2 regions of the Uliginosibacterium sp. sgz301328 genome follow, and region 2 is predicted to be linked to the other one. Evidence: riboswitches for the same ligand, from Rfam matches in the RefSeq annotation. Region 2 holds a riboswitch; the other holds the start of a gene.

Region 1 (15,022 bases), on a different contig from region 2:
GTCCAGGCGCATCTTGGTCAGCGAGGTGGCATGCCCTTCGCCGCGACGCGGGTCGAGGTTCACCATGTCGACCAGTTGGCGAATGGTGCTCGTGCCGTCGCCGATGACATGCGGCGGATCGCGGCGCGCGGCGGCCACCAGATGATTGCCGACCACCAGCAGGCGGAAGTCGCTGCCGGGGATGTAGCTCTCGATCAGCACTTCGTCGCTGATCTCGAAAGCAGCAGCGTAGGCCACTTCCAGGTGTTCGCGGGTCACGACGTTGACCGTCACGCCCTTGCCCTGGTTACCGTCGCGCGGCTTGACGACCACCGGGCCGCCGATTTCCTGCATGGCTTCCCAGGCGTCGTTGATGTCGCTGACCGGACGGCCATGCGGCACGGGTACGCCGGCGGCGAGCAACAGGGTTTTGGTGAGTTCCTTGTCCTGCGCGATGGATTCGGAGATCGCACTGGTACGGTCGGTCTCGGCCGCCTGGATGCGACGCTGGCGACTGCCCCAGCCGAACTGCACCATGCTGCCGGACGTCATGCGGCGGAATGGAATGCCGCGCGCAACGGCGGCGTTGACGATGGCGCCGGTGCTCGGCCCCAGGCGGATGTCTTCATCCAGCTCGCGCAAGCGATGCAGCGCGTCGGCCAGATCAAAAGGCGTGTCGTTGCGGGCCGCTTCGATGAGCGCCTCGGCCAGCTCGAAGGCCTGGCGGCCGACGGCTTCTTCCGAGTATTCCACGACGACCTGGAAAACGCCCGGCGTCAGCGTGCGCGCCGTGCGGCTGAAGGTCACCGGGCAGCCGGCCTGGGCCTGCAGGCCCAGTGCTGCAAATTCCAGCACGTCGGCCAGCGATACCGGCTGGCCCAGCTCGACCGGCAGGATGTGGCCGATCTCGGGAAAGCGTTCGCGCAGGCGCGGCTCAAAGCCCGCCATCCTGTCGATCGCGTATTCGTCGTCACTGCACGTGACGATCGCCTCGATGGCGGTGCGGCGGTTCCATAGATTGGGGCCGCGCAGCGCCCGTATTCTCGATACTTCCATTTAACCCGTCTTCCCTGTTCGTTTGTCTCTGGCGGACATTTTTGTGAACTTCGTTCGAGTCGCCCCCAACCGATCAGAAACTGCCAGCCCCCGCTGCAGTCCCCTGGGTGGGTTCGAATGTTTCCATGCCGGCGCGGATGAGCGCCGGGGCAATACCCAATGACAACGCCGCGGCAAACGCCGGCAGCGCGTGTTCTACATGCAGGCCGACAGCGGCGGCCGGTGCGCGGTCGAGCACGTCGAGGCTGACCAGCACGATTTCATCGGCGCCGGTTGCCAGGATCACTTCGCGCCCCCGCACGAAGAGTGCGCGACCACCGCGCTCCCGATGGTCCACCATGGCATGCGAATCGGCTTTCTGCCCGTAGAGGAATACGTCGCCGTCGCACAGCTCGGCCATCTTGAGGACTTCCGCGTCGTCGGCGTTGAGCACCGCCACGCCTTCGGGCATCACCACGTCGACCTGCGTGCGCAGCACATTGAAGAGCTGCTCCGGCTGATCAACGTAATACGGGGCAAGTCCGTTGACAGAACCCATGTCCGTCACGACCCCGACCTGACAGCGGTCGTAGGCCAGCCCCTCGCGCAGGATCATTTCCGCGTCGTTCTCGAAAACGGCTGCCTGCACGGCTCGGTTCATCAGCAGACGCTGTCCGCCGGTCCAGTTCGCGCAGCTACGGTGTTCGACCAGACGGCGATCCAGATACAGGCCGGCACGGCAAGCCAGACCGACATGCAGGCCGCCCAGATGCGTGAGCCACGCGATCAGCCGCGACACCAACGTGGCGTCAGTGCCGCCGGCCACGCCGACGATGGGAATGCGGGCGGCGTCCCCTTCCGGGAACAAATGTTCGATGATGGCGCGGCCCACCGGGCGCGGCTCGCCCACGGAGGGCTTCAGATGCATCAGCAGGCCGGGGCCGGCGTTGACTTCGACGATCGCACCGCCCTGCTCTTCCAGCGGACGGCTGATGTCCTGCGCCACGAGATCGATGCCGGCGATATCCAGGCCCACCACGCGGGCGGCCATCGCGACGATCTCGGCGACCTCGGGGTGAACTTTGTCGGTCACGTCCATGGCGACGTTGCCATTGCGCTGCACCAACACGCGACGCCCGGCGGCGGGCACGCTGTCGCGCGTCAGCCCCTGGCGTTGCAGTTCGAGCACGACGTTGGCGTCGCGGTCGAGAACGATGGTCTCGAGCGGAAACTCTTCGGCGTCGCCGCGGCGCGGATCGGAGTTCACCTGAGACTCGATGAGTTGCTCACAGGTGGACACGCCGTCGCCGGTCATCCACACGGATTCGCCCCGTGCGGCCGCGACCACGCGCGAGCCGACCACCAGCAGGCGATGTTCGTCGCCACGAATGAAGCGCTCGACGATGACTTCGCTGCCTTCGCGTTCGGCCAGGTGGAACGCGGCCTCGATCGTTGCGCGATCGTCCAGCTCGAGCGACACGCCACGCCCGTGGTTGGCGTCGGAAGGCTTCACCACCACCGGCAGGCCGATGTCCTGCGCGGCTTCCCATGCTTCTTCGGGCGATTCGACGATCCGCCCCTCGGGCACCGGCACGCCGCAGGAAGACAGCAGGCTCTTGGTCAGGTCCTTGTCGCTCGAAATGCCTTCGGCAATCGCGCTGGTCTTGTCGGTCTCGGCCGTCCAGATGCGACGCTGGCGCGCGCTGTGGCCCAACTGCACGAGGTTGCCGTCGGTCAGGCGAATCCAGGGAATGCTGCGTTCGGTGGCCGCTTCGACGATGCACGCCGTGCTCGGGCCGAGGTAGTGGTCGTCGACCATGACGCGCAGGTGTTCGACCACCGGCGCGAGGTCATACGGTTTGTCATTGATGGCGGCCATGACGAGATCGCGCGCTGCCATCAGCGCGGCGCGGCCAACCTGTTCGTTGCGCGCTCGCACCGCGACCTTATAGATGCCGCGTTGCGAAGTGGAGCGCGCCTTGCCGAAACCGACCTTCATGCCGGCGAGGTTCTGCAGCTCGATGGCCACGTGTTCCATGATGTGCGCCGGCCATGTGCCTTCGGCCAGACGCGACAAGAAGCCTCCGCGACGCCCTTCGCTGCAACGGTGTTCGATCAGTCCCGGCAGCCAGGCCGACAGACGTTCGTTGAACCCGGGCAAGGTGTTGGAGGGGAAATCCTCCAGTTCGCCGATGTCGACCAGCGCCTCGATCACCGGGCGGTAAGTCCAGATATTCGGACCACGCAGATAATTCAGGCGGAGAAGCTCGATGTCTTTTTTACTCATATTCATTGGGTGATTGCATCACGCGGGGCGATTACATCACGGCCGCAGAAACGTAATGCAATATCGTGTAACTGGCCGACGACTTGAATTACCCCTTGTAACGGCAATGTTCCGCAGTGGCGCGGTATACTCCAGCGCCTTCAACGGTCCCCGAACAGCGCGCGAGAATACAGCAAATGCCGCGCCCAAGGGCCTTGTCACAAGGCGCAGCAGCCCTTCGCAAGCGACACGCCATTACGGCAAATTCAATCCGGCGTCGGGCGCATAACCGATTCGCCGTATTTCATGACGACACACTCAGTTACAACAAATCCGGCAGGCGAGCCGTGGCGCAATTCGCTCGATAGCGAATTAATGTCCGGGGAGGAAATCATCGCCACGCTGGAAACCGATCTCGACGAGCGTCTGCGTTTTGCGGGGGGCTTCGTCGCACTGACCGGTCGCCGCATTCTCTGGCGCGATGCCGATACCAAGGCCTGGCAACATTGCGCGCTGGCGTCTTCGCTGCAACTGGTGCACCACGACCATGCCGGCGTAGGCACGCTCCAATTGCAGGACGCTTCCCGCCGTCTTGCAAGCTGGCGTTTCACGCTGGCGCAGAACGTCGCCGCCACGCGCCTGCAGTCGCGCTTCGAACAGCTCCTGGATGTGCTGTCCTCCGGCACGTCGGAGTCGCCCGAAGCCGAACTGCTGTGCCCCACCTGCAAGGCGCCACTCGACCCGGACGACGAAGAATGTCCTAACTGCGCACAGGAACTCACCGCACCACCGTCGACGTGGACCCTGTTGCGCCTGTGGCGCTTCGCGCGCCCGTATCGCTGGCCGCTGCTGGCGGGTTTCCTGCTGACGCTGGCATCGACCGCCGCGACGCTGGTGGCGCCTTATCTGTCGATGCCGCTGATGGACAAAGTGCTGATTCCTTATCAGAACGGCGTGCCGATCGACGTGCACCTGGTAACGCTGTACCTGGGCGGACTCGCGGCTTCGGCACTGGTGGCATGGGGACTGGGCTGGGCGCGCACTTACATATTGGCGCTGGTCAGCGAGCGCATCGGCGCGGACCTGCGTACCACGACGTACGAACACCTGCTGAACCTGTCCTTGGAATATTTCGGCGGCAAGCGCACGGGCGACCTGATGGCGCGCATCGGTTCGGAGACCGACCGCATCAACGTCTTCCTGTCGCTGCACCTGCTCGATTTCGCCACCGACGTGCTCATGATCGTCATGACCTCGGTGATCCTCTTCTCGATCAATCCGTGGCTGGCCTTGGTCACGCTGCTGCCGCTGCCCTTCATCGGCTGGATGATCCACGTCGTGCGCGACAAGCTGCGCACCGGTTTCGAGAAGATCGACCGCGTGTGGTCCGAAGTCACCAACGTGCTGGCCGACACCATCCCGGGCATCCGCGTGGTCAAGGCCTTCGCGCAGGAACGCCGCGAAGCGCAGCGCTTCCGCGACGCCAATCGCCACAACCTGGCGGTCAACGACAAGCTTAACCGTGTGTGGTCGCTGTTCAGCCCGACCGTGTCGCTGCTGACGGAAATCGGCATCCTCGTGGTGTGGGCGTTCGGCATCTGGCAGGTCGCGCACGACCAGATCACCGTCGGTGTACTGACGGCCTTCCTCGCCTACATCACCCGCTTCTACACGCGGCTCGATTCAATGAGCCGCATCGTGTCGGTCACGCAGAAGGCCGCCGCCGGCGCCAAGCGCATCTTCGACATCCTCGACCACGTATCGAGCGTGCCGGAACCTGCCAATCCGCAACCGCTGCCGCGCGTGGAAGGCCGTATCGAAATCGATGACGTCGGTTTCCGTTATGGCAATCGCGCCGTCATTCGCGGCGTCGACCTCACCATCACGCCGGGCGAAATGATCGGCCTGGTCGGCCACAGCGGTTCGGGCAAGAGCACGCTGGTCAACCTGATCTGCCGCTTCTACGACGTCTCGCAGGGCGCGATCCGCATCGACGGCCATGACATCCGCGACATCGCGGTGGCCGACTATCGCCGCAACATCGGGCTGGTGCTGCAGGAGCCGTTCCTGTTCTTCGGCACCATCGCCGAGAACATCGCCTACGGCAAACCGGGGGCCTCGCGCGAGGAAATCATCGCTGCGGCACGCGCGGCGCATGCGCATGAATTCATTCTGCGCCTGCCGCAGGGCTATGACTCGCTGGTCGGCGAACGGGGACAAGGTCTGTCGGGCGGCGAGCGCCAGCGCATATCGATCGCCCGTGCGCTGCTGATCGATCCGCGCATCCTCATCCTCGACGAAGCCACTTCGTCGGTGGATACCGAAACCGAAAAAGAAATCCAGAAGGCGCTCGACAACCTCGTGCGCGGCCGCACCACGATCGCCATCGCGCACCGCCTGTCGACGCTGCGTCGCGCGGATCGGCTGGTGGTGATGGATCGCGGCAAGATCGTCGAGGTGGGCCCCCATGAAGCGCTGATGGAAGCGCAGGGCGCCTACTACCGTCTGTACGAAGCGCAGGCGCGCAACGTCGACACCGAAGCGGTTTCGCCCGAATGGAAGAACGCGCCCAAGCTGGAAGGAACGCCGTCATGACGCTCGATTGGACACTGCGGCGCGACGCGCTCGGTCGCCTCAACTTCGTTGCCGCCGACGGCACCGTTTCGGAGGCCGTCACACCGGTGCGCGCCTTTCCCATCGCCGCGCCGCAGGAGAGCATCTCGATCGTCAGCGGCGACGGCCACGAATTGGCGTGGATCGACAGGCTCGGCGACCTGCCGGACGACACCCGCACGCTGGTCGAAGAAGAACTCGCCAGCCGCGAATTCATGCCACGCATCCTGCGCCTCAAGAGCGTGTCGACTTTCGCCACGCCCAGCACATGGGACGTCGACACCGATCGCGGCCCGACGCGCCTGGTGCTCAAGGGCGAAGAGGACATCCGGCGCCTGTCCGCCACCACGCTGTTGATCGCCGACATCCACGGCATCCAGTTTCTGCTGCGCGACCTGCTCTCGCTCGACCGCCACAGCCGCAAGCTGCTGGATCGCTTCCTCTGATATCCGCCAAGGCGTGGTCACATCGGTGACCACGCAGCTTGTCCAGCCGCCGGCACAAGCGGACAATGCGCACCTGACTCGGGGTGTCCTCGCTGATGCGAGGACTGAGACACACCCGCATCACCTGATCCGGATCATGCCGGCGTAGGGAAGTCTTCACCGGCTCCCGCACACGCCAGGAGCCATCATGCAAGACTCGACACCTACCACGCTCGCGCTGGGTACACTGGCCAGCGAACTCGAACGCCTGCGCGCGGCCTCGCCCCTCGTGCATATCCTCACCAACGAAGTGGTGCAGGAGATCACCGCCAACGTCCTGCTCGCGGCCGGTGCGGCGCCGGCAATGATCGTTGCCGAAGAAGAAGCCGCCACCTTCGCCGCCATGTCGGGCGCCGTGCTCATCAACGTCGGCACGCTCTACCCTGCCCGCCTTGCCGCCATGCGCGTGGCCGTCGCCGCTGCGCATGCGGCTGGCGTGCCGTGGACGCTCGACCCGGTCGCCGCCGGCGTGCTGGCATATCGCACCGACGCCTGCCGTGACCTGCTCGCGCAGGGCGCCACAGCCATCCGCGGCAATGCTTCAGAAATCCTCGCGCTTGCGGGACTGGGCGGCGCGGGGCGCGGCGTCGACAGCACGGCAGGCTCGAACGCGGCGCTGGAGGCGGCCTGCGAACTGGCACGCGACACCGGCGCCATCGTGGCGGTGACAGGTGAAGTCGATTACATCACCGACGGCGACCGCATACTCGCCACGCCTTGGGGGCACCCGCTCATGACACGCGTGGTCGGCACCGGCTGCGCCCTGTCGGCGCTCGTCGCGGCATTCACCGCCGGCGCGCAGGATCGGCTCACGGCGGTTGCATCGGCCTGTGCCATGGCCGGCCTCGCGGGCGAGCGCGCCCTGGCAACGAGCGCCGGTCCGGGTTCATTCAAGGCCGCGTTCCTCGATGCGCTCTACGCCATGGACCCGGACGAACTGCGCAGCCGGATCGTGTGATGCGATTCGATCTCTCGCTCTACCTCGTGCTCGACCCCGACCTGTGCGGCGGCGTCGACGGCATGATCGACACGACGCGCCATGCAATCGACGCAGGTGTCACCATCGTGCAATTGCGCGCGCCCGACTGGAAGAAACGCCAATGGTTCGAGGCCGCCACGCGGCTCAAGGCTTTGCTCGCACCGCGCGGCGTGCCGCTCATCATCAATGACCAGATCGACGTCGCGCTGGCCGTGGATGCGGACGGCATCCACATCGGGCAGGACGATCTACCGCCTGACGCCGCACGCGCGCTCATCGGCCCGCACAAGCTGCTCGGCTTTTCGGTATCGGACGCCGCGCAATGGAGCAGCGCCCCGCTCGATCTCATCGATTACCTCGGCGTCGGCCCGGTGCTGCCCACCAGCACCAAGCCCGATGCCGCCCCCGCCCTTGGACTGGATGCGTTCGCCGCGCTCATGCGCGCCAAGCCGTGCCCGGTGGTCGCCATCGGCGGCATCCATGCCGGCAATACGGCAGCGTTGATCGCTGCGGGCGCCGATGGCGTCGCCGTCGTGTCCGCCATCTGCGGCCAACCGGACGTGCCGACGGCAACCCATGCACTCGCACACGCCATTTCGGGAGCAAGAACATGATCGCCCACGCGTTGACCATCGCAGGTTCGGATTCGGGCGGCGGCGCCGGCATCCAGGCCGACCTCAAGACCTTCTCGGCGCTGGGGGCCTACGGCATGAGCGTGCTGACCGCGCTCACTGCACAGAACACGCGCGGCGTGACGGACGTGCAGCCGGTTCCGCCGGAATTCGTCGCCGCGCAGATGGACGCCGTGTTCTCGGACATTCGTGTCGATGCAGTCAAGTTCGGCATGCTGGCCAACGCTGGCATCGTGCACGCCGTGGCCGAAGGCATCGAACGCCATCGCCCCGCGTACGTCGTGCTCGATACGGTCATGGTCGCCAAGGGCGGACATCGCCTGCTCGCGGCAGACGCCGTCGCCGCGATCCGCGACCGTCTGATGCCATTGGCATCGATCATCACCCCCAACCTGCCCGAAGCCGCCGCGCTGCTCGATTGCGACGTGGCAGAGGATGAAGAAGAGATGCATCGCCAGGGATTGGCACTGATCGAAGCCGGCGCACAGGCCGTACTGATGAAGGGCGGCCATCTCGACGCCGTCGACAGCCCCGACTGGCTGATCACGCCCGAGGGCGAGGCGCGCATCGTGCATCCCCGCGTCGCCACCCGCAACACGCACGGCACGGGGTGCACCTTGTCGGCTGCACTGGCAGCATTGCGTCCGAAACATGCGGATTGGGTGACAACGGTCGTCGCCGCGCGGGCGTATTTGCAGTCAGCGCTGGAGGCGGCGGATCGCTTGGATGTGGGCCATGGGATTGGGCCGGTGCATCACTTTCATCAATGGTGGTGAATCGGCAGCGCTGGATCGAGCGCAGGAAGTCCGCCGCCTGATTTGTTCGCCGTGACGGACGTGCGGGTACGACCAAGGTCGGCCTGACGCCAAGGCAGCGCCGATCCGCCGCGACTGCAATACGTGCCCCGCCGGCCCTCCGCATCGGGGCAGCCAGTTCGGCTGCAGGGTCAGGGAGGTCTTCGTCGTCATGCTTCTCTGCACACGCCGCGCAGCGCTCGGGCGCCGAGCCAGTCGGCCGCGATCTTCCTTGGCCAGAGCGGGCTCTCGGACGCCAGTCAGCGTAAGCGGTACCTTGATTTGTCGCAATGGCGCGCGTGCCCCGAGCAGCCCGAGTTTAGGGATAATTTTCCGGCGTTTCCCGCAGTGCGAACTTCACAGCAAATAGCAACTGGCATTTGCCAACATCTGTATCTGCAGACCGTTGCGTCCTTCCCGATGCCTGCTCGTCGGCTCGCCGTGCTGACGGTGAAAACATCCCGCTCGTGCCAGCCTTCGCGCACGCGGCGACAGGCAGATGCCGTTCGCATGGACGTCATACTTTTGAACGATGATGGAACGAAGAAAAGTCTCTTCCCGCGACAGTGGTGTCATTCGCGCAATCGCCCGTGGCTTGGCCAACTCGGCGGTAACGCCGAACCAGATTTCCGTGTCGAGCTGCGTGTTTGCCGCACTCGTACCCATCGGCTTGTTTGTCATCGGCGGCATGATGGGCATCGTGCTCGCGATTGCCGGCGTGCAATTGCGGCTCCTTGCCAACGTCATCGACGGCCTCGTCGCCGTCGAGGGCGGCAAGAGCACCGCACTGGGGGCGCTCTACAACGAGTTTCCTGACCGCATTGCCGATTCGATCATCCTGATTGCGTTCGGTTATGGCGTACAGCTTTCGCCCATCGGCTGGCTTGCCGCGTTGCTCGCCGCCCTGACCGCTTACATCAGAGTCTTTGGTGGCGCGCTCGGTCAGATTCAGAGCTTTTCCGGCCCGATGGCCAAACAGCACCGCATGGCCGCCGTCACCCTCGGACTGATTGCCATGCTGGTGGGTGCGGCCGGCCTGCAGGCCGCAGCATGCCTGTACGTCGCCCAAGGCGCGCTCTGGGCCATTGTTGTCGGTTCCGCGTGGACCTGCTGGCGGCGCACGCGCGCGATCGCCGAACAACTCGTCGCACGCTGACGTACGGAACGGCGCAGCCGGGCACGCGCATCGCCACAAAAGGGAAAAGTAGACGCATGAATCCTCGTCCCCGTTCGGAGCTCGTCGCACGAGAATTGCTGTGCTCGTTGGTACGGTTGCTGGTGGGCGCCGTCCCCGCCAACGGCGTCAGCACGACCACCGCACAGGCCATCTTCTTCGCCAATCATTCCAGTCATCTCGATACAGTGGTCTTGCTTGCCGCGCTGCCGTTGCGGTGGCGTATGCGCGTACGACCGGTGGCGGCCATGGACTACTGGGGGAACGGGCGGATACGACGCTGGATCGCAGAACGCGTGCTGAACGTCGTTTTTATTAACCGCCATGGCAAGGTTGGGGAGGACGCCCTGGCCCCGGTACGCCAGGCCCTGCAAGAAGGCGCTTCGCTGATCTTCTTTCCGGAGGGCACGCGTCACAACGGTGCATTGCCCGATGAGTTCAAGAGTGGAATTTTCCGATTGGCTGAGGAGTTCCCGCGCATCGCACTCGTTCCGACCTATCTGGAAAATCCCAACCGCACCCTTCCCAAGGGGTCTCTGCTCGTCCTGCCGCTGATCAATCGCGTGCATTTCGGCGCAGCGCTGTCGCGGATTGCAGAAGAATCGAAGCCGGCATTTCTCACACGCGCACGACAAGCGGTCTGCGAGTTGGCGCCACATCAATTTTCGTCATCCCCGAAATGATCAATACGCCGTTCTGGTCGCTCGCATTTGGCATCGTTGCTTTCCTCTCCATGGCCACGCTCATCGGTCGCGCCATTGCCTGGAAGGCAGGCGGTGACAACGCCACGGTGGTCAACCTCAACCAGCGCATCAATGCATGGTGGATATTGGTGGCAGTCACGCTGCCTTTTATTGCCATAGGGCGAACGACGGCCACCGCCTTGTTTGCGATTGCCTCGTTCCTGGCATTGAGGGAATTTCTGTCTCTGACGCCGACCCGCCCCGGAGACAGGCTTGCGATGTTCAGCGCGTTTTTCGTTGCCATCCCGGTGCAATTCGCGCTTGTTGCCATGGATTGGTACGGGCTGTTTTCCATATTGCTGCCGGTGTATGGCTTCTTCCTGCTGCCGACGGCAAGCACGCTTGCACAGGATACGGAGGACTATCTTTCACGCTGCGCGAAGATCCAATGGGCGATCATGGTCTGCGTTTACGGCGTCAGCCACATCCCCGCCCTGCTTTTCCTGCCGATTGCGGGGTACGACACCGCCAACGGCACGCTGCTGGTCTACTTCCTGCTCGTGGCTCAACTATCCGACGTCCTGCAATACGTGTGCGGCAAGCTCTTTGGCAAAAGCAAAGTTGCACCGATCCTTAGCCCCAACAAAACCTGGGAAGGGCTCATCGGCGGAGGCGTGCTGGCAACACTGGTCGGCGCGGCACTGCACGGCGTCACCCCGTTCACGGCCTGGCAAGCCTGCGCGCTGTCGCTGGTCGTCGTGATTACGGGTTTCTTTGGCGGGCTGATTCTCTCTGCAGTCAAACGCTCGCTCGGGGCCAAGGATTGGGGCAATGGCATTCCCGGGCACGGGGGCGTGCTTGATCGGTTGGACTCGCTGGCATTTTCGGCGCCGATCTTCTTCCACCTGACCCGCTACTGGTTTACGCCCTAGGCGCTGTTCAGCGAAAAATGCCGCCCCCGGTGCAATGCAGGGGCGGCGTTCTCATCAGACGAGCGGCGCGTCATCCGCTGTCTGTACGCCCTGATTGGGGCTCTCGATTTGCGTCCGACCGTGCTCATCAGAATGGAAACCGAAAACTCCTGAGTCCCATCGGTTTCCAGATACGGAGGGCGGATGACGCTTCTCGCCCCGCCCCACCAAAACGGATTAGCGGATTTCCTGCCCCACCATCAATCGATGCCCATCGGGCGTCTCAAGCGCCATCTCGCGCATGCCCCAGGGTTTGTCGGTCGGCGACTGGCGAATGAGTGCGCCGCGCCCCAGTAGTTCGGCGTGCAGCGCATCGATGTCGTCGACATGCAGGTAAGCGAAGTAACTGTGATCGCCCAGGTCGCGCGGCGGCAAGGCGTCCGGACAGTGACCGAGCATCACCCGCACGCCGTCGCGCGCGAGCGCCTGCCAGTTGTCGCCATCCTGCCATTCGGGAACAACACCGAGTACGTCGCGGAAGTACTCCGCGGTACGCACCAGATCGGGCACGGCCAGAACATACGCATAGCTGCGCAGCGAGGGGGAATTGCTCATGCTGAACCTCCGGGGGAAGTCGTCACATGACGACGTGGCTTCAACCCTTGCCGGCTTCGTCGTCGAGCTTGCGCAGGAAAGCCATTTTTTCGGCGATCTTGCTTTCCAGCCCGCGCGGCACCGGCTGATACCAGGCCGGATCTTCGATACCGTCCGGCAAGTATGTTTCGCCCGCCGCGTAGGCGTGGGGCTCGTCGTGGGCGTAGCGATAAGCGTGCCCGTAACCGAGCTCCTTCATGAGCTTGGTCGGCGCGTTGCGCAGATGCACGGGCACTTCGCGCGATTTGTCCTGCCGTACGAAAGCCATCGCCTCGTTAAAAGCCATATAGCCGGCATTGCTCTTGGCTGCCACGGCAAGGTAGATGACGGCCTGCCCCAGCGCCAGTTCGCCTTCCGGCGAGCCGAGACGCTCGTAGGTAAGCGCCGCGTCGTTGGCGATCTGCATGGCGCGCGGGTCGGCCAGGCCGATGTCTTCCCACGCCATGCGCACGATGCGCCGCGCCAGGTAGCGCGGGTCCGCACCGCCGTCGAGCATGCGGCACAGCCAGTACAACGCACCGTCCGGATTCGAGCCGCGCACGGATTTGTGCAGGGCCGAGATCTGATCGTAGAAGTTGTCGCCCCCCTTGTCGAAACGGCGCGCGTTGAGCGTCAGCGCGTTTTCGACAAAGTGAGCATCGATGCGCGCCACGCCGGCCGCGCGCGACGCGGTGTCGGTCTGTTCGAGCAGATTGAGGAAGCGTCTCGCATCGCCGTCGGCGTAGCCCACCAGCGTTGTGACCGCGGCATCGTCGAATTCGAGATGCGTCAGGGCTTTTTCTTGTGCGCGCGAGAGCAGTTGGCGGAGTTCGTCGTCGGTCAGGCTCTTCAGCACGTAGACCTGTGCGCGCGAGAGCAATGCGGCGTTCACTTCGAACGACGGGTTCTCGGTCGTCGCGCCGATGAAGGTCACCAGACCGGATTCGACGTAAGGCAGCAAGGCGTCCTGCTGCGACTTGTTGAAGCGGTGGATTTCGTCGACGAACAGCAGCGTGTGGCGACCGCTGGTAGCCAGCGTCTGTTCCGCCTGCTCCATCGAGGCGCGGATGTCTTTCACGCCCGCAAATACGGCCGACAAAGCGATGAAGGCGCTGCCGAATGCGTTGGCCGTCAGCCGCGCGATGGTGGTCTTGCCCACGCCGGGCGGCCCCCACAGGATCATCGAATGCGGCTTGCCCGACTGGAACGCCAGCCGCAGCGGCTTGCCTTCGCCGAGCAGATGCGACTGGCCGATGACGTCATCGAGCGTGGCCGGACGCAGCAATTCGGCCAGCGGTACGCGGCCGGCGGGGGCCTGGGCGGAAAAGAGGTCGTCCATCGAGCGTTGTCTGTGTCTGATGTTATTCGCCGACGACGTCGGCGCCCTTCGGCGGCGTGAAGCGGAACGAATCGGCCGGCAGCGATGGGTTGCGCTCGAAGGAGGTGAAGCGCAGACGCGTCGTCTGACCAAAGGCGTCCTGCACTTCCATGGCTTGCGGCAGGCCGCCCTTGAAGCCCATGCGCACGTGCTGGAAGCCCGCTTCGTTGGTCTTGGGCTTGGCGTCGAGCCACGCCAGTCCGTCGGCCTCGCCCGCATCCGACAACTCGAAGTTCTTGTCCAGCGCGTTATCGCCCGCCAGTAACGCGGCCGGACTGGCGCCGAGCGCCTGGCCCATGGCTTTTACGACGACCTGGTTCAGGTCCTTGTCGTACGACCACAGTTTGGTGCCGTCGCCGACGATCAACTGGCTGTAGGGCTTTTCGTAAGTCCAGCGGAATTTGCCCGGGCGCTGCAGCAGCATGTTGCCCGACGCCTGCTGACCCGGCTTGCCATTGCGCAGCACGACGCTCTGCTCGAAATTTGCACGCGCCGTGCGGGTGTTGGAGAGGAACTGCCGCAGCTGGTCGAGCGAGTCCGAAGCATGCGCTGCCGTCAGGGGCAGCGCGGCGCACATCAGTGCGATCAGTTTGCGATACATAGTCATCCAGTCGATGTGCGGACCTGCACGCCGTAGGCACGGTCTGCAACGACCATGCCCATGCGCCGGACCCGACATGTGAAGCGGCGCGTTGAGCGTTCGCGCCGCGTCCGGTTACTCCTCGCGCGGCGGCGGCGCGATCACTTCGCGGTTGCCGTTGGCGCTCATGGCCGATACGACTCCGGAACGCTCCATTTGTTCGATCAGGCGGGCAGCGCGGTTGTAGCCGATGCGCAGGTGGCGCTGCACCAGCGAAATCGACGGACGCCGCGTTTTGGTGACGATGTCGACAGCCTGGTCGTAGAGCGGATCGGCCTCGCCGTCACCGGCGTCGCCGCCATCGGCAGCGCCGAGGAAATTGCCTTCGCCGTCTTCGCCGCCGCCGGAGAGAATGCCTTCGATGTAGTCCGGCTCGCCGCCCACGGCCTTGAGATGTTCGACCACCTTGTGCACTTCACCGTCATCGACGAAGGCACCGTGCACACGTGTCGGCAGGCCGGTGCCCGGTGCGAGGTAGAGCATGTCGCCCATGCCGAGCAGCGATTCGGCGCCCTGCTGGTCGAGGATGGTGCGCGAATCGATCTTGCTCGACACCTGGAAGGCCATGCGCGTCGGGATGTTGGCCTTGATGAGGCCGGTGATGACATCCACCGACGGACGCTGCGTGGCCAGCACGAGGTGGACACCTGCCGCGCGCGCCTTTTGCGCCAGACGGGCGATGAGTTCTTCGACCTTCTTGCCGACCACCATCATCAGGTCGGCCAGTTCGTCGATGACCACCACGATCATCGGCATGGTGCCCAGGGGTTCGGGGCTGTCGGGCGTGATGCTGAACGGGTTGGTCTTGGGCGTGCCGGCC
Region 2 (15,022 bases):
GGGTGTCACGATGGATTTTCTGAATCCACTCCAGGTTGATGGTCGGCACCACGCCGATCAGCAGATCGACATGGCGAGCGACGTCGTGCGTGTCGGTCACCACTCCACCGTGCAGGCCTTCGTAATACAACAGGTCCGAGCCTTCCGGCAGAGGCTCCCATTCGGTCAGCGTACCCGGTTCCTGGCACCAGCGCGCAGCGTCGACCTCATCGTGCACGTAGTGGCGATGCGTGCCGGTGCCGGTGCGGGCGTACCCGGCGAACAAGGCCTCGAGCCGATCGATGTGATTGGCCTCGATTCCAAAATGGCTCGGCGCCGGCTCACCGCGTTCTTCGGCGTGGAGGATGCGTTCGGTCATCTCACGGCGGTCGTAGCGATGAAAGGCGTCGCCTTCGACCATGACCGCGCGTACGCCTTCGCGCCGAAAAATCCAGTCGAAGGTTCGCGAAACGGTCGACGTGCCCGATCCCGAAGAACCGGTCACCGCCACGATGGGATGCTTGCTCGACATGCTTGGCCCTACCCGTTCTGCTCTAGCCAGGCCTGCCACTCGTCATACAGCGCCCGATTGGCCGCCAGCACGACAGGGCTCTTGGCCGCCGGATCGGCCACCAGCGACCCGCCCCCCAGGACGCCGGCACAACCGCCCGCCTCGGCGAGGATCAGGCGGCCGGCAGCGTAATCCCACAGCGCCTGGCCGCCGTGCAGGTACACATCGATGCGGCCCGCGGCCGCAAAGCACCACTCCAGTGCGCTCGAGCCAAAATTGCGTTGCGAGTAATACGGCGGCGAGCGCACCAGGCTCACTGCAAGATCGGTCGGGATGCGCTTGAAGTCGATGCCCGCCACGGCGTCCGACAATCCCACGGCGCTTTCGCGCAGCGGCAACTGCACGCCATTGAGCCATGCTCCCGCACCACGCTCGGCGTAGAAAGCTTCGTCGCGCACGGGGTTGTACACCACGCCGAACTCGGTCTCGCCATTGACGAGGTAGGCCACCGACACGGCAAACACCGGAATGCCGTTGGAGAAATTCGTTGTCCCGTCGATGGGATCGATGCACCACAGCCCGTCGCGCCCGTCCTGCCAATGCGCCAGTTGTTCTTCCGGCGACATCTCTTCGCCGATGACGGGAGCGTCGAGCAAATGCGGAAGCCGCTCGGCGAGCGTCTTCTGCGCGGCGATGTCCGCCTCGGTCAGCGAACTGCCATCGAGCTTGCGTTCGCGGGTGATGTTCAGGAAGCGCGGCACGATGACGTCGCGGGACACGGCCCGCACGATCGACTCCAGCGCCAGCGCCCGGGCCAGCTTGGGCATCGGCCTTCTCCAGGGGATGATCGGATGCGCGGGAGCGAGTCGGGCGCCGCCTATAATGGCGGGCCGGTGGCGCAGCCCACGGGTTTTCGATCATAACATCATGACACCACGCTTCTACTGCCCGCCGGGCTCGACCGGCCCGCTCGCCAAAGGCGCCGAAATCGCCCTGCCACGCGAAGCGGCGCACCATGCCGACCGCGTACTGCGCATGCGCGTCGGCGATGCGCTGTGCATCTTCGACGGTGAAGGCCTGCGCTATTCCGGCCAGCTCACCGCCACCGGGCGCGAAGTGCGCATGCGCATCGATGCAGTCAGCGAATCCGCGAGCGAATCTCCGCTCGACATCACATTGGTGCAAGCGCTGGCAGTGGCCGACAAGATGGACTGGATCGTCCAGAAAGCCGTGGAACTGGGCGTCAATCGCGTGCAGCCCGTCGCCGCGGAACGCAGCGTACTGCGCCTGGATGGCGATCGCGCGGCCAAACGCGTCGCCCACTGGCAGCAGGTCGCGCAGTCGGCGGCCGAGCAATGCGGGCGCGATCGGCTCACCGCGATCGCGCCGGTCTCTTCGCTGCCGGCCTGGCTGGGCGGCGGTTTTGCCGGAGAGCGCTGGATTCTCGACCCCGTGGCGGGCACATCATTGCGCGACCGCGCCGCGCCCACGGGGCCGGTAGCGCTGCTCATCGGCCCGGAAGGCGGCTGGAGCGAAGCCGAACTGGCCGCCGCACGCACGGCCGGCTGCACGCCGATCACGCTCGGGCCGCGCGTGCTGCGCACCGAAACCGCCGGGCTGGCGACTGTGGCGGCAATGCTGGCGCTCTGGGGCGATTTCTAGCCCGTATCCGACAAGCGCATCGCCGTCCACCCGCGAACGTGGCATTCTTTGCGACTGCAGGCGGGGCAAGGCTCCGTCCGCACCGCGCACCTCCCGCCGCGCCGAGCGGCACAACCTCCGCGCGGATCGCTTTCATCCGATGGAGCAGGCATTGAACGACAAGGCACAGCATTCCGCTTTCAACGAGAACGTGACGGCAGCGCCGCCGATGACCGAATCCAACGCCATGCAGTTCGTGGATTGGGTCCGGGGCGCGGCGCCGTATTTTCACGCCTTCCGCGGAAAGACCTTCGTCATCGCTTTTGGCGGCGAAGTCGCGCAGGGCGAAGCGCTGCAGGATCTCTGCAACGACTGCAACCTGCTGGCAGCACTGGGCGTGCGCCTCGTGCTGGTGCACGGCTCGCGCCCGCATATCGAACAGGAACTCGCGCGACGCGGCCTTGAATCGGTCTATCACAAGAGCCTGCGCATCACCGATCGCCGCGCGCTCGAAGCCGTCAAGGCCGGCATGGGGGTGACGCGCATCGAGATCGAAGCCTGCCTCTCGCAGGGTCTGCCGAACACGCCGATGGCGGGCGCATACATGCGCGTGACAGGTGGCAACTTCATCGTTGCGCGCCCGATCGGCGTGGTGGACGGTATCGACTTTCAATACACCGGTTCGGTGCGCAAGGTCATCGCGGAAGAAATCTCCGCCGACCTGGACCAGCAGAACGTTGTTCTGATCACGCCGCTCGGCGTGTCACCCGCTGGCGAGATCTTCAACCTCGCCATGGAAGAAGTCGCCGAGGCCGTCGCCATCGCGCTGCAGGCCGAAAAACTCATCTACCTGTGCGACGCCCCCGGCCTGCTCGACGGCCAGGGCAATCTCATCGAAGCCATCACGGCGGATGAGGCCGAACGCAAATTCCAGGAAGGCGTAGGCCTGACCGAAGACCTCGACCTGTTCCTGCCGCGCGCCATCCGCGCCGTGCGCAACGGCGTTGCCCGCGCTCACTTGATCGACCGCGACAAGGACGGCGGCCTGCTGCTGGAATTCTTCACCCGCCAGGGCGTCGGTACGATGGTCACGCGCGATCCGCTGCATCGCATCCGCGAAGCAAACAACGAAGACATCGCCTCGCTGATCCACCTGATCCAGCCGCTCGAAGCCGATGGCACGCTGGTACGCCGCCCGCGCGAATTGCTGGAAAAGGAAATCGAACGCTTCACGCTGGTCGAGCACGACCACGTCGTCATCGGCTGCGCGGCGCTCTACCCGTTCCCCGAAGAGAGCATGGCCGAAATGGCCTGCCTGGCGATCCAGCCCGACTACCGTCGCGCCGGGCTCGGCGACCGACTTCTGCAACACATGGAAAGTCGCGCGCGCAACGCGGGTTTCTCGCGCCTGTTCGTACTGACGACGCGTACCGAGCACTGGTTCCGCGAGCGCGGCTTCGTCGAAGTCGCCCCCGAAGAACTGCCGGCCCGCAAGCGCGACCTGTATAACTTTCAACGGCGTTCCAAGGTACTGATGAAGACGCTGTAACGGAGGTGTCCGGTGGCAAAGCCCGCTGCCGGCGATCAGCGCCGGGTCCGCGCACGGCCGCGCCCGCCACCTCTTGTGCCCGTGCTCGCGTGCATGCTGCTCGTCGGCATCGCGCTATTTCCGTGGATCGTTGACTACCCGGCCAGCGCCGCTGGCTGGTCCTTGCTCGTGGCAGCAGTCTGCGCCGCTTGCTGGCTTGCGCATGTGGCCGGACGGCGCCACGTCGCCCCGCAAGGCGGCCGGGCGCCCGCCAACTACCGTCAACTGGCCGAAGACACGCCGGGGCTGGAAGCCCTGGTCGACATCGAGGGACGCCTGCTCTGGGTGAACAACGCCTTCCACGACATCACGGGCTACACCCTCGAGGAATGTGCACCGGCCGGCCGGATGGTCGACCTCTGCGTCGCACCGGCTGACCGGCGGCGCGCGCACGTCATGGCGCTGCGGGCGCTGCAAGGCCGCCCCAATACGGGCCACGAACTCCGTATCCGGCACCGCAATGGCAGCGAAGCCTGGTTCACATGCCGGTGGTATGCGTTGCGCGATGCCAGGGGGCGGCTCACCGGTGTCCGGCTGTCCGGCCAGAACGTCCAGCATCGGCGTGACATTGAAGCACGCCTGCGCGAGACCGTATCGGCCCTGCGCGAAGCACAGGTGCTGACTGATCTCTATCTGCGCCAGAGCGACGACGAACGGGCACGCCTCGCGGCGCTGCTCGACACGGTCACGCTCGGCATCGTGTTCATCGACCGGGAACGCCACGTACTCTACATAAACCCCGCTGCACGGGCGATGTGGGGCATCGCGGACCAGGCATCGACGGCGGGCATGGATGCCGGCACCCTGCTCGAATGCACCGCATCGTTGCGGGCCAACGACGCCGACTATCGCCGCCACCTTGCCGAGATTCTCGAACAGCGCGGCGCCTCCGAACCCTATGACATCGACATGAATGATGGGCGCGTGTTGCGCGAAGTCTCATCGATGGTCATGACGCGCGATGACGCAACGGCCATCGGGCGGCTATGGGTGCACGAAGACGTCACGGCAATGCGCTGTGCACAACAGCGGCTGGTGGATATGGCCGAGCGCGATCCGCTGACCAACCTGCTCAACCGCCGCCGCTTTGTGGAAGAGCTCGACCGGCAACTCGCCGACAGCCAGCGCCGCAGCCTTCAGGTGGGACTGATCTTCTTCGACCTGGACGCCTTCAAGCACGTCAATGACACGCTCGGACATCACATTGGAGACGCCCTTCTTTGCGCCGTGGCGGCCGGCGTAGCCGACATCGTCCGCCGCAACGAATTGTTCTTCCGCCTGGGCGGCGACGAATTCGCGATACTGGTGGCAGATACCGACGAAGAGAGCATGCTCTTGTTGGCACAGCGGGTACTGTGCACCATCGCGGAGCTTGCGCCACCCGGGATCGGCCACACCTGTCGCGTCAGCGCCAGCCTTGGCATCGCCATCGCGCCCCAGCATGCGCATGATTCGCACACACTCATGGCAGCGGCCGATCGCGCCATGTACGTGGCAAAATCACGCGGCAAGAATTGTTGCGAGGTAGCCTCGGCGTACCCGCAACAGGAACCATGAATCAGGTATCGGCATGAGCAGCGAAAATACCCCCAAGCCCGTCCGCACGGTCACCTGCCCGCAATGTGGCTCGCCCGCAGAGTGGTCGCCGCGCAATCCCTACCGCCCGTTCTGCTCCGAACGCTGCAAGCTCATCGATCTCGGCGCGTGGGCCTCCGAGTCCTATCGCGTGACGGGGCAGGAGCCGCCGCTGATGGACGACGACAGCTAGGAGCCCGCGCGTTCAGGCGCCCGGGCGCTTGCGATGGAACGTCACCGGTACGCTTACTGGCGGCGGCGACGCGAGGATATGTTTCTTCATCCTGCCGACGACGTGCATCTCGCACGGTTTGCAGTCAAAACGCAGCGTGAGCCGTTCGGCGCCATTCACGAGCGTCATCGGCTCGGCACGCACCTGCCCCTGTACGCCTTTCACCCCCTTGGCCTGCTTGGGGCAGAGGTTGAATGAAAAGCGCAGGCAGTGTTTGGTGATCATCAGCGACACCTCACCCGCCTCTTCATTGGCCTCGTAGGCTGCATCGATCAGCTTCACGCCGTGGCGCGCGTAGAAACGGCGGGCCGCGTCGTTGTAGACGTTGGCGAGATAGCTCAACGTATCGTCCGGATAACTGGCCGGCGGTTCGACGGGGGCCTTGCGCGGCAGGCGTTCCAGCGTTTTCGTGCGCGCCGCCTCGAGCGCGGCGATGCCATCGCGCCGCAGTGCGTTGAGCTGGGATGCCGGCACGAAATACCGGGCAGCGGCATCGTCGATCGTCACTTCGCGCGCCGCGAACATGGTGTTGCCGAGCTTCGACAGACCGTCGCGCAAAGCCATTGCCGCGCGTTCAGGATGCTCCGCAAGCACCTTGTCATGCGCCAGCGAAGCGCTGGCTGTCACGCCATCCTCATCCGTCAGCGACAGCACGAAGCCCGCATCGGCATCGCGCAACTGCATCCATACGCCCACGCGACGATCCGCGGATTTCTTCGTCAAGGCCTGTTCCCAGGCGTGGTCGCGATTGCGGCTGATCGCCGTACCCGGCTTCAATCCCGGCAGTGAAGCGATAGCCTCATTCGGCCAGACGCGCCACATGTTGCCTTCGACACACTGAGCCCGGTTGGCCTGCACGCCGACGACATCGCGCTTGTGCATGTAGTTGAGGCCGTCACCGTTGTGCAGCGGCGCGTCGGCCTCCATGTCGAAATGGTCGCCCGCCACGCGCGTCACCGTGCCGAGTGCCACGCCGACGAACTTCGGCGAATCGAAGGCGCCGATGTCTTCCTTGCGACCATTCACGAAATAATCCGTCGCGCTGCGATGGAAGGTCTTGTCCGGTTCGGGCGTGAACAGCAGGTACGTCTCGCCGCTGGAAGCACGCGCAAGCTCCGGCCGCTCGGTGAGAATTTCGTCGAGCAGCAAGCGATAGTGAGCGGTGATGTTCTTGACGTACCCGACGTCCTTGTAGCGGCCTTCGATCTTGAAGGAACGGACGCCCGCGTCGATCAGCGCACGCAGGTTGTCGCTCTGGTTGTTGTCCTTCATCGACAACAGGTGCTTGTCGAAAGCCACCACGCGCCCCTGCGAATCCTGCAACGTGTAAGGCAGGCGACAGGCTTGCGAACACTCGCCCCGGTTTGCGCTGCGGCCCGTGTGGGCGTGGCTGATGTAGCACTGGCCTGAGAACGCCACGCACAGCGCCCCATGAATGAAGAACTCCAGCGTCGCGTCGGTGGCGTCATGCACCGCACGAATCTGCTGCAGCGTCAGCTCGCGCGCCAGCACGATCTGCGAGAACCCGACGTCGGCCAGGAAGCGCGCCTTGTCCACGGTGCGGATATCCGTCTGCGTGCTCGCGTGCAACTGGATCGGCGGCAGATCGAGTTCGAGCAGGCCCATGTCCTGCACGATCAGCGCGTCCACGCCTGCGTCGTACAACTGCCAGATCAGCTTGCGCGCCGGCTCGAGTTCGGCGTCGTGAAGAATCGTGTTGAGCGTGGCAAAGATGCGCGCGCGGTAGCGGTGCGCGAACTCCACCAGCCCGGCGATATCCGACACGGTGTTCTCAGCGTTGGCCCGCGCGCCAAATGACGGCCCGCCTATGTATACGGCGTCGGCGCCATGCAGGACAGCCTCGCGGCCAATGTCGGCCGTCTTGGCGGGGGAAAGCAGTTCGAGATGTGGTGTCGTAGCCATGTCGGGGAATCCATGCCCGGCAATGTCTGGAGGCGCACCGCTCGGGAAGGTGCGAAGGGTAGGCGCACCCGCGCGGCCGGTCAAATCGGCAGAACAAACGAAAACGGGCCGCAATGCGGCCCGTTGGTAACAGCTCGTGTCGCGTCGGTCAGTAGCCCGTGGTGACGCCAAGACCGCCGGGCAGTGCGCCCTTGAGTTGCGACGGCTTGAAGGCGCCAGTGGTCGTCCAGGCCATCCAGTCGATGTCGCCGACGATCGCAGAGTCTCCGTTGTCGCCCGCCTGGATGTAGTTGTTCAGCAGCCAGGCTCTGCGCAGATCGTTGCTGGTGACCGTCGGGATGATGGGCGTATCGGAGCCGTCCGCGTAGACCGTGAACGATCCGCTGCGTGGGCCGGTCAGCGTCACGCTGACCTGGTAGATGTGCGGCACCGACATGTCGAGCGGCGTCCCTGCCATCGGCATGGCGACAGACTCTTCCGGCTGGCCGATGTACACACTCTGCGCCGTCGTGTCATTGCGAATGCCAAGCACAATGCGAGCGCCGTCGCTGGCGCCCGGCGTGGCGAGACTCAGCTCCACTTCGAACAGGCGCGTCTTGCTGTCGTAGACAACGCCCGCGACGGGTGCCACCCGCATCAGATATGTCAGCGACTTGGGGTAGATGGCATCCGACCAGAACGACGTGCTGCGCACGATGCTGCGGTCAAGCGGCGACGATGAGGTATCCAGGCGGAGCAACCCGGTCGCCGCGTCAGCCTTGAAACCATCGAAGAATTTGATGGTGCGGCCCTGCGAATCCTGTGTCGTTCCGCCGATCAGAGAGAACGGTGCAGTCGCGCGGGACGATGGAAAAGCAATCGCAGCCACGTGGGTGAGCGCCACGCTGCCGTTGTAGGCCGCCCATTTGTAGTCGGTAGTCGGAGTAGTGCCCTTGGCGACGACAGTGACCTTTGCCGCAACGTCGACATACGACAGCGACTTGTTGCTGCTATCGAGCACTTCGACGCGCACCGACGTGCAATAGGTGCCCGCCTTGAGTGCACGTGCGTCCGTGTAGATCCACGCGTAGGGCTGGTCCGCCGCAAGTTCGGTGACCAGCCAGGTTGTCGCCGTGCCCCCCGGCGGCGGCGCAAGCTTGATGGCAGCCAGTTTCGAATTGGTGAACGTCGCCGACACGAGCTGACGAGCACTGACGGCCCCCTCATCGACAGTGAAGCTCAATTGCGTCGTGGAAAGGCTGAAATCGGCCGTCGCCGGTTTGCTGCTGCCTGCCGGGCAATTCACTACCGAAGAGCTTGAACTGCTCGTGCTGGATGAAACACTGCTGCTGGACGACACACTGGAATTCGATTCTGCGCCGCTGGGCGACGCACCGTCTCCACCCCCTCCGCCGCCCCCACAGGCGGACAGAATTCCCGAAAAAAAGACGACAACACACCCCCGGACTACGGATTTCATCTGATCCCCCGATGTTTGTTTTTTTGATGTCTCGGCGCAGGGCGCGCCGATCGTTTGAATTCTACTGAACGGAACCCATGATTCATTGACACAAATTTACAGACCGAAGGGCGATGCCGACTGCCGCCACGAAGCGGATTTCCGTCGAGGACAGCGCCGCACTGCGCTACCATCCGCCCCACGGCGTCATAAGCGCCTTTTTGAATTCTGGAGATGTTCATGAGCAGCTTTACCAAAGTGGTCCTGTACACCGGCGCCGGCGGCCGCGCGGCTTTCCGCGAAGACGACATTTCGCTGGATGAATCCAATCCCAACGTCCATCTGTCGAGCGTGATCGGCGCTTCCGGCATCCAGTTGCGTCGCAGCCCGGTCGGCTTCAAGAGCGCCGTCCATGTGACCGGCACACCGCAGTGGGTCTACATCCTGAGCGGTGCCATGGAAATCGTGCTGCTCGACGGTTCTTCGCGCGTGTTCAAGGCTGGCGAACACTTCTACTCCGCCGACACGTTGCCGGAAGGCGCGGTCTTCGACCCGAAAGTGCACGGCCACTGGAGTCGGCAGGTCGGCGACGAGCCGCTGGTGACGCTGTTCGTCAAAGACTGAACGCGCTGCTTCAACCAAAGAAAAAGCCATCCGGTTCGATACCGGATGGCTTTTTTGTCAGTGCCTGCAGAAGTTGCTGCTCGGTGAGCAACTGCAACCCGGCCGCTTGCAGCAATCCGATCACGCGGCGGCGTGATTGATTCTGCTGTACCGCCGCACGGCTGCCATGGCCTGTACGGGCACGCACATGACAAGGGCCGCTCACGCGGCCCTTCGTTTCAACACTTGCCGTCACGCGCTCAGAGCTTGTGATAGACCTGCGCGCCCTTGGTCACGAACTCGACCGACTTGGTCTCCATCCCGCGCGAAATGGCTTCGGCTTCGGCAATGCCCTGCGCGGCGGCAAAGTCGCGCACGTCCTGCGTAATCTTCATCGAGCAGAAGTGCGGGCCGCACATTGAACAGAAGTGCGCGACCTTTGCGCCCTCCTGCGGCAGCGTCTCATCGTGGTAGGCGCGGGCCGTGTCGGGATCGAGTCCCAGATTGAACTGGTCTTCCCAGCGGAACTCGAAACGCGCCTTGCTCATGGCGTTGTCGCGGATCTGGCTGGCCGGGTGGCCCTTGGCAAGGTCGGCGGCGTGCGCGGCGATCTTGTAAGCGATGATGCCGGCCTTCACGTCGTCCTTGTCGGGCAGCCCCAGGTGTTCCTTGGGCGTCACGTAGCACAGCATGGCGCAGCCGTACCAGCCGATCTGCGCAGCGCCGATGGCACTCGTGATGTGGTCGTAGCCCGGAGCGATGTCAGTGGTCAGCGGCCCCAGCGTGTAGAACGGCGCTTCCTTGCACCATTCGAGTTCCAGCTCCATGTTTTCTTTGATGAGCTGCTGCGGCACGTGACCCGGGCCTTCGATCATCACCTGCACGTCATGGCGCCATGCGATCTCGGTCAGTTCGCCCAACGTCTTGAGCTCACCCAGTTGCGCTTCGTCGTTGGCGTCCCAGATCGAACCGGGGCGCAGGCCGTCGCCGAGCGAAAAGCTCACGTCATAGGCCTTCATGATTTCGCAGATGTCTTCGAAGTGCGTGTAGAGGAAGTTCTCTTTGTGGTGCGCGAGACACCACTTGGCCATGATCGATCCACCGCGCGAGACGATGCCCGTCATACGGTTGGCCGTCATCGGCACATAGCGCAGCAGCACGCCTGCGTGGATGGTGAAGTAATCCACGCCTTGCTCGGCCTGCTCGATCAGCGTGTCGCGGAAGATCTCCCAGGTCAGGTCTTCGGCCTTGCCGTTGACCTTTTCCAGCGCCTGGTAGATCGGCACCGTGCCGATAGGCACCGGGCTGTTGCGCAGAATCCATTCGCGCGTTTCGTGGATGTTCTTGCCGGTCGACAGGTCCATCACCGTGTCGCCGCCCCAGCGGATCGACCAGGTCAGCTTGTCGACTTCTTCCTGGATGCTGGAAGTCACCGCGCTGTTGCCGATGTTGGCGTTGATCTTGGTGAGGAAGTTGCGGCCAATGATCATCGGCTCGCTTTCCGGGTGGTTGATGTTGGCCGGGATGATGGCGCGGCCGCGCGCTACTTCATCGCGCACGAATTCCGGCGTGATCACGTCGGGAATCGCGGCACCGAAACTCTGCCCCGGATGACGGCGCCCCATGAAAGCCGCCATTTTTTCGCCGTTCGGGCCCGTGGCCTTGAGCGACTCGATGTACGCGGCGCGGTTGAGATTCTCGCGGATGGCGATGTATTCCATCTCCGGCGTGATGATGCCGCGGCGCGCATAGTGCATCTGCGTGACGTTGCCGCCGGCCTTGGCGCGGCGCGGCTTGCGTTGCAGGTTGAAGCGCAGGGCGTCGAGCGAGCCATCGGCTTCGCGACCGCGGCCGTATTCGGAACTCAACCCAGAGAGCTGTTCGGTGTCACCTCGCTCATCGATCCAGCCTGCGCGCAACGCGGGCAGGCCGTCGCGAACGTCGATCCTGGCCGTTGGGTCGGTGTACGGACCGGAAGTGTCGTAGACGAAAATCGGCGGGTTCTTCTCGCCGCCAAATGCGGTCGGCGTGTCGGCCTGGGCGATTTCGCGCATTGGCACGCGGATATCAGCGCGCGAACCTGCGATGTAGACCTTGCGCGAATTGGGCAGTGGCTGGATGGCCGCTTCGTCCACGTGGGCGTTCGAAGCGACGAATTTCTCATTGGCGTTCACGGTGCAACCTCCGTTGTGGGTGGGGCGGGGAGGCTGCACGGCCGGCGCCCGCAACGGGGCATGGAGACGTGCTCTCGCTTTCCCTACGCCGGTATCACCCGGATCAGGTTCGAAGGGTATTTCTCACTGCCGGACAACCCGGCAGACCCCCAGCGAATGGCGGCAAGGTACTCAAAAAAACCGGCTTTGGCAAACCGGGCATTCAAGTTATGGGGCTTCGCGGCCGAAAAAAGAGGAAACAACAACCCGCCCCAACATGCCCGCACGCCCGGTGCTTGCCCTCGCTCTGCTGATCGCCCTGCCCGCCTGGTCCGCCGACTGGATGACGGTGGCGAGCGATCGTCTGCGCCGCGTAGAACTGGACCGTGGCAGCGTGCTGCGGGCCGAGCGCGGCGCCCGCGTCGCATGGGGCCGCATCGTATTGTCCGACGCGCAGGCGCAGTTGGCCGGGTATCGTGAGGTACGGGCGCTGAATCGTTACGACTGCGTGGCACGCACCTTCACCATCGTCAAACGCGTCTATTTCGACGCTGGCGAACGCCCCATCCGCGAGGAAGGCGTCGACAGCGACCGTCCCATCGGCATCAAGGCCGGGACGGCGGACGACCGCTTTTTTTCGGAAGTGTGCGAGGTTCCGCCCCAATCGGCGGCGAACCCGCCGGCCACCGTCAGATCCCTGACGCGCCTCGCGGCACAGGCCGAACGCAGGGCAGCAGGCGCTCAGAATCAGGCCAAGCCCGAAGCCGGTGCCGAGCCGCCGGTCAAGCCGCGCCGAGTCGCGCTCGACGCCACCACCGACTCGAACCTGGCCGAGCGTTTGGCCAATGCCGCCAACGGTAGCGCTGCACCGCCGCCACCTGTCGCCTATGCGCCGCCCCGCGAAGCGAGCCCGCGTGCCGCACCGAAGCCTGCCGCGCCGAAATCGTGGAGCTACGAAGGCGACACCGGCCCGGAAGCCTGGGCACGCCTGTCCGGCGAATACGCCACTTGCGCGCGCGGACAGCGCCAGTCGCCCATCGATCTGCGTGACGCCATCAAGGTCGACCAGGAACCCCTGCGCATCGACTATCGGCCTTCCGCCTTCACCATCGTCGACTCGGGCCGCAACATCGACATCGATCTGGCCGCCGGCTCCACGCTCAAGGTCATGGGTCGCACCTACGTGCTGACGGGCGTCCATTTTCATCACCCGTCGGAAGAGCGCGTGAACGGCCAGTCGTTCGACATGACCGCACATCTCGTTCACCGCGACGCCGAAGGGCGCGTTGCTGTCCTCGCGATACTGCTCAAGGCCGGCAAACCGAACGACGCCGTGCAGACCCTGTGGAACAATCTGCCGCTCGAAAAGAACCAGCCCTACCAGCCGGAGACACCGCTCGACATCACGCGGCTCATGCCGGCCGAGCAAGGATATTTCAGTTACATGGGATCACTGACGACGCCACCGTGCACCGAAGGCGTGCTGTGGCTGGTGATGAAACAACCCGTTGACATCTCGCGCGAGCAGATCGACATCTTCACGCGGTTCTATCGCAACAACGCCCGGCCGATCCAATCGACCAACGACCGCATCATCAAGGAATCGCGCTGAGCCCCCTAGGCTTCGCGCAGATGCGGGGGCAACCCGTAGCGGGCGTAATGCGCTTCACGCCGCCTGGAACAATTGTCCAGGATCGCTTCGCGCTCCGTGACGCCCGAGCCTGCCCAGGCGCGGATCTCATCGATACTGCGAAAACAGCCCGTGCAGACGTCCGACTCGCCATCCAGGCAACACAGGCGCACGCAGGGCGAAACGGGCAAGGCGATTTCGTCGAAGTTCTCGTCGTTCATTACGGCGTCCGGCGTCGTCAGGTGACACGTCGGTCAGGGTCGGGTTCAGGGCGCGCCAGCATACCGGCGCTACGCAGGATCCGGCGCAGGGAGCGCCACAGCCGGCGCACGATCCACACACAGAACGCAGCCAGCACCAGCGCGAGCACACCCGCCAGGAGCGGGTGATGCGCGATAAGCCAGAACAGCCCGAGCGAGACCACGTCCTCGCCAAACGAAGCCGTCCAGTTCGACACGGGTTCTGGCGAGGTATTGAGTGTGGCGCGCGTGCCGGTCTTGGCCAGATGCCCCGTGGCGGCGAAAGTGCCGCCGAGCAGCGCCAGCGCCGTAGTGGCGGCGGCACGGTCGCCGGCCAGGCCTGCGGCAAGCGCCGCCCCGGCGGGCAGGCGGATGAAGGTGTGGACGCTGTCCCATACGGTATCGACGGCGGGAATCTTGTCGGCGAGGAACTCCACCACCGCCAGCAACGCGGCCACGCCCATCACGATCGGGTGGGCCAGCACGTGCAGCCCCGGCGGCAGGTCGATCCAGCCGAAATGCCCGGCCGCGCCGAGCACGAACACCAGCGCATACAGCCGGATGCCACTGGCAAATCCGATTGCGGCGGCCAATGCAGCGAGATGGGTCAGGTCGAGGTGCGTCCAGTTCATGTTTGCCGGGCATCGCCCGCTACGGCGACGCCCTTCCTGTGGCTTAGCTCAGAAACCGCCCGAGGCAAGCCACTTTTCGAGATGAGGCAGGCGATCGACGCCCCAGAACGGCTCGCCTTCGACAATGAAGAATGGCGAGCCGAACACGCCGCGCGCCATGGCCAGTTCGACTTCGGCCTTGAGCCGTTCCTTGAGTGCCGCTTCGGCCAGGGCCTGGCCGAGTTCATGCCGATTGGCACCCACGTCGGCGGCGATTCCCAGCACGCGATCGAGCTCGGCGATGTTCACGTCCGCTGTGAAGCATGCGCGGTAAGCCGCATGCGCGAAGGCGCGCGCCTGATCGGGGTCGCGATCCTGCAACCAGAGAAAGGTGCGCGCCGCATGCTGCGTGGGCACGGGAAAGTTCGATGGATGCGAATAGGGAATGCCCAGGTAACGCGCCGAGCGAGCGAAGTCCCGCAGCGCGTAATCCCCTTTCAGCGGAATCTGCGGCAAGGGTGCCGCCCCCGTGGCCTTGAACGCCACACCCAGCAGGATCGGATGCCACACGACCAGCCGATCGTGGCGCGCGGCCAGATCGTCGATCAGTTCGGAAGCCAGGTAACCGTACGGAGACGAAAAGTCGAAGTAAAAGTCGATCGGGGCCATGTTGTCTCTTGTGTGAAGGGCCAGCCAGTCATCCGGCACTGAAGGTCAATGCTACGGACAGTTCCGTTACCAGTCGAGCATACGGCCGTCGATCGACAGAAACCGTCCGTTATGACGCGTATCGAGCGTGTCGATGAGCTGCCGCAGTCGCTCGACCGCCTCGCCCACCGGCAGCTCGGCTCCGGCGCCGCCCATGTCGGTGCGCACGCTGCCCGGATGTACGCTCACCA

The links. A riboswitch is a leader RNA that binds a small molecule or an ion and turns the genes downstream of it on or off. The one in region 2 is predicted to bind thiamine pyrophosphate.
Region 1: linked by a shared signal. The riboswitch ahead of thiM (hydroxyethylthiazole kinase) and the one ahead of thiC (phosphomethylpyrimidine synthase ThiC) in region 2 are both predicted to bind thiamine pyrophosphate.

What each region holds. Positions count from the first base shown of each region.
Region 1 is NZ_JBGVSA010000002.1:121,665-136,686, reverse strand. Features, by position in the region: gene cphA (cyanophycin synthetase) at 1-1,035, opposite strand, end outside; gene cphA (cyanophycin synthetase) at 1,109-3,307, opposite strand; gene ACDA63_RS02070 (ABC transporter transmembrane domain-containing protein) at 3,656-5,875, shown strand; gene ACDA63_RS02065 (DUF1854 domain-containing protein) at 5,872-6,339, shown strand; TPP riboswitch at 6,409-6,507, shown strand; gene thiM (hydroxyethylthiazole kinase) at 6,527-7,336, shown strand; gene thiE (thiamine phosphate synthase) at 7,336-7,971, shown strand; gene thiD (bifunctional hydroxymethylpyrimidine kinase/phosphomethylpyrimidine kinase) at 7,968-8,765, shown strand; gene ACDA63_RS02045 (hypothetical protein) at 9,141-9,473, opposite strand; gene ACDA63_RS02040 (CDP-alcohol phosphatidyltransferase family protein) at 9,472-9,939, shown strand; gene ACDA63_RS02035 (lysophospholipid acyltransferase family protein) at 9,996-10,640, shown strand; gene ACDA63_RS02030 (phosphatidate cytidylyltransferase) at 10,637-11,572, shown strand; gene ACDA63_RS02025 (VOC family protein) at 11,789-12,166, opposite strand; gene ACDA63_RS02020 (replication-associated recombination protein A) at 12,207-13,523, opposite strand; gene lolA (outer membrane lipoprotein chaperone LolA) at 13,546-14,169, opposite strand; gene ACDA63_RS02010 (DNA translocase FtsK) at 14,278-15,022, opposite strand, start outside.
Region 2 is NZ_JBGVSA010000004.1:151,222-166,243, reverse strand. Features, by position in the region: gene ACDA63_RS04680 (phosphoribulokinase) at 1-511, opposite strand, end outside; gene ACDA63_RS04675 (inositol monophosphatase) at 520-1,317, opposite strand; gene ACDA63_RS04670 (16S rRNA (uracil(1498)-N(3))-methyltransferase) at 1,418-2,152, shown strand; gene argA (amino-acid N-acetyltransferase) at 2,361-3,680, shown strand; gene ACDA63_RS04660 (diguanylate cyclase domain-containing protein) at 3,693-5,276, shown strand; gene ACDA63_RS04655 (DNA gyrase inhibitor YacG) at 5,290-5,487, shown strand; gene ACDA63_RS04650 (U32 family peptidase) at 5,500-7,449, opposite strand; gene ACDA63_RS04645 (hypothetical protein) at 7,598-8,671, opposite strand; gene ACDA63_RS04640 (hypothetical protein) at 8,679-8,912, shown strand; gene ACDA63_RS04635 (hypothetical protein) at 9,128-9,511, shown strand; gene ACDA63_RS04630 (hypothetical protein) at 9,522-9,746, opposite strand; gene thiC (phosphomethylpyrimidine synthase ThiC) at 9,751-11,664, opposite strand; TPP riboswitch at 11,727-11,825, opposite strand; gene ACDA63_RS04620 (carbonic anhydrase) at 11,921-13,255, shown strand; gene ACDA63_RS04615 (DUF1289 domain-containing protein) at 13,261-13,494, opposite strand; gene ACDA63_RS04610 (DUF4126 domain-containing protein) at 13,512-14,144, opposite strand; gene ACDA63_RS04605 (2-hydroxychromene-2-carboxylate isomerase) at 14,193-14,792, opposite strand; gene ACDA63_RS04600 (SDR family oxidoreductase) at 14,859-15,022, opposite strand, start outside.